DNA from 3 places in the Bradyrhizobium sp. CCBAU 11430 genome. Region 2 is predicted to be linked to each of the others. Evidence: riboswitches for the same ligand, from Rfam matches in the RefSeq annotation. Region 2 holds a riboswitch; each other region holds the start of a gene.

Evidence for each region. Region 2 has a riboswitch for cobalamin ahead of XI04_RS05015 (DUF1636 family protein). Riboswitches for the same ligand answer to the same signal wherever they lie in the genome.
Region 1: it holds a riboswitch for cobalamin, as region 2 does, so the genes downstream of both, metE (5-methyltetrahydropteroyltriglutamate--homocysteine S-methyltransferase) here and XI04_RS05015 (DUF1636 family protein) in region 2, are expected to answer to the same signal.
Region 3: it holds a riboswitch for cobalamin, as region 2 does, so the genes downstream of both, XI04_RS14015 (TonB-dependent receptor) here and XI04_RS05015 (DUF1636 family protein) in region 2, are expected to answer to the same signal.

The regions. Positions count from the first base shown of each region.
Region 1 is NZ_LBJV01000068.1:58,192-60,454, forward strand. It holds gene XI04_RS27440 (nodulate formation efficiency C protein) at 1-172, opposite strand, end outside; cobalamin riboswitch at 856-1,058, shown strand; gene metE (5-methyltetrahydropteroyltriglutamate--homocysteine S-methyltransferase) at 1,160-2,263, shown strand, end outside.
Region 2 is NZ_LBJV01000007.1:40,231-42,493, reverse strand. It holds gene cobW (cobalamin biosynthesis protein CobW) at 1-688, opposite strand, end outside; gene XI04_RS05015 (DUF1636 family protein) at 685-1,059, opposite strand; cobalamin riboswitch at 1,154-1,373, opposite strand; gene cobO (cob(I)yrinic acid a,c-diamide adenosyltransferase) at 1,414-2,049, shown strand; gene XI04_RS05005 (cobyric acid synthase) at 2,055-2,263, shown strand, end outside.
Region 3 is NZ_LBJV01000050.1:93,965-96,227, reverse strand. It holds gene XI04_RS14015 (TonB-dependent receptor) at 1-1,138, opposite strand, end outside; cobalamin riboswitch at 1,253-1,467, opposite strand; gene XI04_RS14010 (hypothetical protein) at 1,511-1,774, opposite strand; gene XI04_RS14005 (hypothetical protein) at 1,889-2,098, opposite strand; gene XI04_RS14000 (hypothetical protein) at 2,237-2,263, opposite strand, start outside.

The sequences.
Region 1 (2,263 bases), on a different contig from region 2:
AAACATAGTCGTTTTCGCCAAGTTCAACGACCCCCCACATCTGAGGGACGAACTGTGCCACCTTCGAGACATTGGAGATGATTTGTTCTATCGTCTCACCATCTTGCGCTCGCCACGTTGACTTGAGTCTTTCGACAAGTGGGTTGTCGCTGGCGCCAATGGTGTTGCTCATGGCAGCCGGCCAGGCTAGGCACATTAGAAGTCCGCCCAGGGCAAGCCATAGCGCGGGTCTTCCCGACATTCTCTTCATAACCCTCGGCCTATCGCGTTTCATCCGTACATCTTTCAAAGCTGGCAACCTTGAAGCTGCTATGAGCGGGCGCAAGAAGTTTACGGAGAGGCGACGGGGCACCCGTGGCTATCCCGCGCGGGCAGCCGCTCCCCTCTATGTCACGCGCCGCTAACTTCCCTAGCCCGCGACAGCTTCAATTGGCTGAGCTGGACATACCGAGCAAGAGAGACTGGGTATGTCGAGCGGCTTGCATTCTTTGTGCCAGGGAGAGGGCGGAGAGTTGCACGGGTTTTATGTCCCTCTTGTCGACTTTCCAACCTGCGCACGCTTCGATGTTTCCATTCAGTGTATCGGCCGCAGTTTGTGGATCCTTTCAAGTGCGTTTGCCGTCATTGAACCGTCTGGTACGCGATCGTTGGCGTCGGCGTGCGGCCTACATGATGGCTGGCGACACGAAGCCGACTTAATCGATGAACTTTGAAGTCTGGTTAGCACGCAAGTCAACCTGCTCGTCCCGTATGTTGCTAGATTGCGCTGCTCATAGAAAGGCACGGTTATTCGCCTAGATGTCGCAGATTAGCTTGGCACATGATCTGAGAGGTTGACGGAAGAGTCCTCCTGTCGATAATCCAAGTCGTCGAGGTTCTCCGAATCCCACTTGATCCGGAGCTAAGAGGGAAGCCGGTGCAAATGCCGGCGCTGCCCCCGCAACTGTGAGCGGCGAGCTACTGTCCAACGATGTCACTGAAGCCAGCACGGCTTCGGGAAGGCCGGACAGCAGCGATGACCAGCAAGCCAGGAGACCTGCCCCGACGATGTATTGGTCCACGGGCGGGGTGTCTCGGTGGTGCGCCAAGCAGCCGTCGCATGCGCGACTTCCTCTGCCTGCGTCCGCCATGGCCTTTGTCCCCAACAGGGGTTAACACTATGTCTCTTCTCTCTCTTCCGGTTGCTACGCTCGGGACGCCACGCATCGGTCCAAGGCGTGAGCTCAAACTCGCTCTCGAAAGCTACTGGGCGGGAAAGATCAGCGAACAGCAATTGCTCGAGGACGCATCCGGGCTGCGCGCAGCTAACTGGGCTCGTCAGAAATCTCTCGGCGTCACGATCATTCCGTCGAATGACTTCTCGCTGTATGATCAGGTGCTCGATACAAGTGTCATGGTTGGTGCTATCCCGGAGATCTACGCCTCGAAAGGAGACTACGTTTCCCTCAAGACGTACTTCGCCATGGCTCGCGGATCACAATGCGACGACCAGGATACGAGTTGCGGTCTCCGCCAGCGGGGGTCTGGCGCACCCGCGCAGGAAATGACTAAGTGGTTTGATACCAACTACCACTACATGGTTCCCGAGTTTTACAAGGGACAGGCGTTCAGACTTTGCTCTCGCAAACCCATCGAAGAGTATGAGGAAGCAAAGGCTCTCGGCTTTCAGACCCGCCCTGTCCTGATCGGGCCCGTCACATTCCTAAAACTCGGCAAGAGTGCCGATGGCGCGTTCCAGCCCCTATCCCTACTAGATGATTTGATACCGATCTATATTGAGGTTCTGCATGAATTGGCCGAACGAGGGGCAAGTTGGGTTCAGTTTGACGAGCCCTGCCTGGTCCTTGATCTGGACGAAGCGGTACGAAAATCACTGCTACATGCTTATAAGCGGTTCGCAAAAGAGGGACCGGCTATCAAGATCATGGTTGCCAGCTATTTCGGCGACCTAGGCGACAATTTGGATACCGCCTTGAGCCTCCCAGTCTCGGGTCTGCACGTTGACCTGGTTCGAGCGCCAGAGTTGTTGGATCAGATCATTGCTGTCGGTCGAAGAGATCTCGTAACGTCGCTCGGTGTCATCGACGGCCGGAATGTGTGGCGATCGAATCTGTCGTCGCTCCGTCGGCGGTTGGAGCCCGCGATTGCGAAGCTCGGCAAGCACCGTGTACAGCTCGCTCCATCCTGCTCGCTGCTTCATGTGCCGGTCGATGTTGAACTCGAGACCGGGCTCACGTCCGACGTCAAGAGCTGGCTTGCTTTC
Region 2 (2,263 bases):
CGGCGCCGAGACCGAGGATGACGCGCGCATCGATCGCGCCGTCGGTCACGGGGAGCATCGGCACGCGGCGCGGCATCTCGGCAATAATCGCCGCCTTGGCCGCTTCAAGCCCCGCCGCGCCCGCAAGATCGGCCTTGGTCAGCAGCACGATATCGGCGCAGGCGATCTGATCCTCGAACACCTCCGACAGCGGCGTCTCGTGATCGAGATTTTGGTCTGCCGCCCGCTGCGCTTCGACGGCATCAGGATCCGGCGCAAAGCGGCCGGCGGCGACGGCCTCGGCATCGGCAAGTGCGATCACACCGTCGACGGTGATGCGCGAGCGGATCTCCGGCCAGTCGAACGCCTTCAGCAGCGGCTTCGGCAGCGCCAGGCCCGAGGTCTCGATCAGGATGTGATCGGGCCGCACGGGCCGCGCCAGCAGTTTTTCCATGGTCGGGATGAAATCGTCGGCGACCGTGCAGCAGATGCAGCCATTGGCGAGCTCGATGATGTTCTCCTCCGGGCAATTGGCATCGGCGCAGGATTTCAATATCTCGCCGTCGACGCCCTCACTGCCGAACTCGTTCACGAGCACCGCGAGCTTCTTGCCGCCGGCATTGCTGAGCAGATGCTGGATCAGCGTCGTCTTGCCGGAGCCGAGAAAACCGGTGACCACCGTCACAGGGACTTTTGCGAGCGAGTTCATTCGGCGGCCTCCGGCACGACGGCAATGGGGGGAATGCGGGCAAGCGATTGCTTGCGGAATATTTCCGGCCGGCTGCGCCAGGGCACGAGACCATCCGGCGCCGCCGCATAAGCCGCGGCGCCCGCGACCACATCCCGCGCATTCGCATCCGACAGGCGGCCATAGACATACGACCAGCGGCCGGGCGCGCTGAGCGCGACCGAGCAGCCCTGATTGCAGGCCGACAGGCATTCGACGGGAACCACATTGACGCCCTCGGGCACGCCGGCGTCGAGGATCGCCCCATGCAGGCGCTTGCCGGGCGTCGCCTCGCCCTCGCCAGGCGTCTCGCCGGCACGGCAGGTGATGCAGACGTGAAGTGTGACGGTCATCGCCTCTTCCAGATAACAGCGGGAGGCGATGAGGCACACGGACCATTCTTCAGAAGGCCCGTTTCCCCGTCGCGGAACACCCCGTCCGCCGGTCCAAAACTCGTCCGCGCTGGCAGGTCTCCCGGCTTGCGGAGCAGGGTTTTGCCCTTCGATCCCCGCCTTCCCGATTCCCGCGGGAATCAGTGGCTTCGGGCATCTCTCCGGTCACGGTCGCGGGGGCGGCTGCATTTTGGACCCAAATCTTGCCGATTCGGACCCTATCGCATTCCCTCTTCGCCTGTCATAGGACAGGAACCAACGCCGGGCCACCATTTGCCGGTGGCCGCCACTTGTCAAGCCGAAGGACCGGGACCGATGACGCCTGAACCGGATACAAAAACGGCCGAGGAAACCGACGCCCGCCACGCCACGAAAATGGCGAAGAAGAAGGCCGCCCGCGACAAGATCATGGCGACCAAGAGCGGCGAAAAGGGCCTCATCATCGTCCACACCGGCGCCGGCAAGGGCAAGTCCTCCTCGGCCTTCGGCATGATCGTCCGCTGCGTCGCCCATGGCTTCCCCTGTGCGGTCGTGCAGTTCATCAAGGGCGCCTGGGATACCGGCGAGCGACGCCTGCTCACCGGCCATTTCGGCGACCTCTGCCAGTTCCACGCCATGGGCGAAGGTTTTACCTGGGAGACGCAGGACCGCGCCCGCGACATCGCCGCCGCGCGCGCCGGCTGGGAGAAGGCCAAGGAGCTGATCCTCGATGAGAGCTTGCGCATGGTCGTGCTCGACGAGATCAACATCGCGCTGCGCTACGACTATCTCGACATCGCCGAGGTCGTCGAGTTTCTGACCACCTCGAAGCCGCCGATGACGCATGTCGTCCTCACCGGGCGCAACGCCAAGGACGAGCTGATCGAGATCGCCGATCTCGTCACCGAGATGACGCTGGTCAAGCATCCCTTCCGCTCCGGCATCAAGGCGCAGGCCGGCGTCGAGTTCTGAGTTCGATGGCGCGCGCATTGATGATCCAGGGGGCCGGCTCGGACGTGGGCAAGTCGCTCATCGTCGCAGGCCTTGCGCGTGCCTTCACGCGGCGCGGCCTGCGCGTGCTGCCGTTCAAGCCGCAGAACATGTCGAACAACGCCGCCGTCACCATCGATGGCGGCGAGATCGGCCGCGCCCAGGCGCTGCAGGCGCTGGCAGCAGGCGTCGAACC
Region 3 (2,263 bases), on a different contig from region 2:
GATGGGAACCGACATAGGTCGACGAGAAGAAAGCCGGAACCGGCGTCGGGCTGGAAAAGAACGCACTCTGCTGCTTCTTGTCGCGCACGCCGCCGTCGACGATGAGATCGACGCCGTTGACCAGGGTCTTGGTGAACCCGGCGGTCGCGCCAATACCCTGCTGGTTGGCATAGTTGAACGGCGTGCTGGTCCCCCTTCGGTTGGTCGCGACCTCATTGAGGCCGATCGAGGGATCGACGGTGCGGCCGCCCGGCAGTCGCAACTCCTGATTGTCGCCGGTGACGGTGAGAAAGGCCGTCAGGCCTGGCGTGGTGTAGTTGAGATTGCCGACGCCGTTCTGCTGCGAATAACGATTGTTGTCGCGATAGCCATCGGTCCTGACCGTGTTGCCATAGAACGAGGTCGACCACGGACCGGAATTGAGCGAGGTCGAAACGTTGCCGAGTCTGGTGTTGAACGAGCCGAAGCCGGCCTCGATGCGCGCGGTCACGGGCGGTCCGCCGACGCCGTTCCTGGTGACGATGTTGATCACACCGCCGACCGCGTTGTCGCCGTAGAGCACCGCGCCGGAATTGCCGCGCGTCACCTCGATGCGCTCGATGGAATTGAGCGGGATGGTGGAGAGGTCCACCTGCGCCATGTCGACGTCGTTCAGCCGCCGGCCGTTGACCAGCACCAGCGTGTTGGCAGTGGCAAAGGCGCCGAAGCCACGCAGGTCCACGCTGGTCTTGGCGCCGATCTGGCCGCCATAGAACGTCGTGATCTGGGCCCCCGGCGTTTGCGTCGCAATGATCTCGGCGAGCGTCTGCGATGGCGAATGCGCGATATCGGCTGCCGTGATGACGGTCGTCGCGGCCCCGACGATGCCGCCGCTGCCGGCGGCAGCCTCACCGCCGGAGCCGGATGAGCCGGCGCCATTGCCTGCCGGCGCGACATTCGTCCTCACCCCCGCCTCGCCATCGCCGATCGCCCTGGCGCGCGTTCGGTTCTGATCGTCGGACCTGGTCACCTCGATCGGCGGCAATTGCTCGGCAAGCGCCTGCTGGGCGAAGGCGGAGGACGGATCGAGCGAATGCAGGGAAACGGATGCGAGCAGGCCGGCGGCAAAGCGCCTGGCGGCAGAGACGAGACGGGACACAATGGTAACCTCGGTATGACGTCAGTGGCACGTCACAGCGAACGAGGTTTCACGGCAGAGCGATGGATTGCTCCGGTGAAGCTAATGTCTGTACTCCCCGACCGACATCTTCGCGTGTGACCACGGCTGACGGCAGGTCTCCTGGCTCGCGGGTCGTGACCTTGCGTCGCCTTCCCAGGACCGAGATTCCCAGTGGCATGAGACGAAAGATTCACCGCTTACAGTTGCGGGGGCAGCCGTGGCGTTGAGACAAATCCCTGCGTTGGGACAATCCCGCACCACATTCCCTTTTGATCTCCATGAGGAGAACCGTCGCCGATCATTTACGAGCCGTTCGCCCCGGGAGTCAATCGACCGTTAGGTGCCGGCCGCTCAGGTCCGCCCTCGCACCCGTTGCGCCTGGGCCCAGGCGGCAGCGACGTCGCGCGGCGGAACATCGACGCGCTTGATCGGGGTCAATTCGCCGGAGGCCGAGACGATCGCGGTCTCCTCGCGCCGGCAGCGCGTGCAGACAAAGCGCACCTCGTGTGGAGACGCCGTCCAACTCGACCGCTTCACGTTGGCTGCCATCGGCCAGGCATCGCAATGCGAGCACGACACCAGAAACCGGCCGGGATCGAGCATACCCATTTCCATCGGACTCCGCGTCCTGCCCACTTGCCTCAATGATTGACCCATGTGAATCGTTCCGGTGCCCAGGCACCGCCCATTCCACGGGTTTCATCCCTACAAAGGCAGAAGGCGGTGCGCTCAGCGCGCACCCTTGAGGGTGCAGGAGGTCGTGCAGGTGACCGTGGTGCCGCGATCGCACGATTTGCAGGCATTGACGCACTGGTTCATGTCGCGGGGGTTATGGCTGTAGTTCCGCATCGGGCAGGTCGGCGTCGAGCCGGTGATGTCCTGCTCCTGGTCGCAGGCCGCCGTCATGAGCGCGAATATGATCACGGCAACGAGGCGCATGTGATTGCCCTGTCAAGCATGGCAAATGACACTCGCGAGGTGCGCTGCATTGCAGCGAACCCCGGCCTTTCCACCACGAGCGATCGCTCGCGAGGTCAAGGATGCGCGCCAAACCTTAAGAACGGATTGCAGCCTGCGTCAGGCAGCAGCCTTGGTCGCGATCGC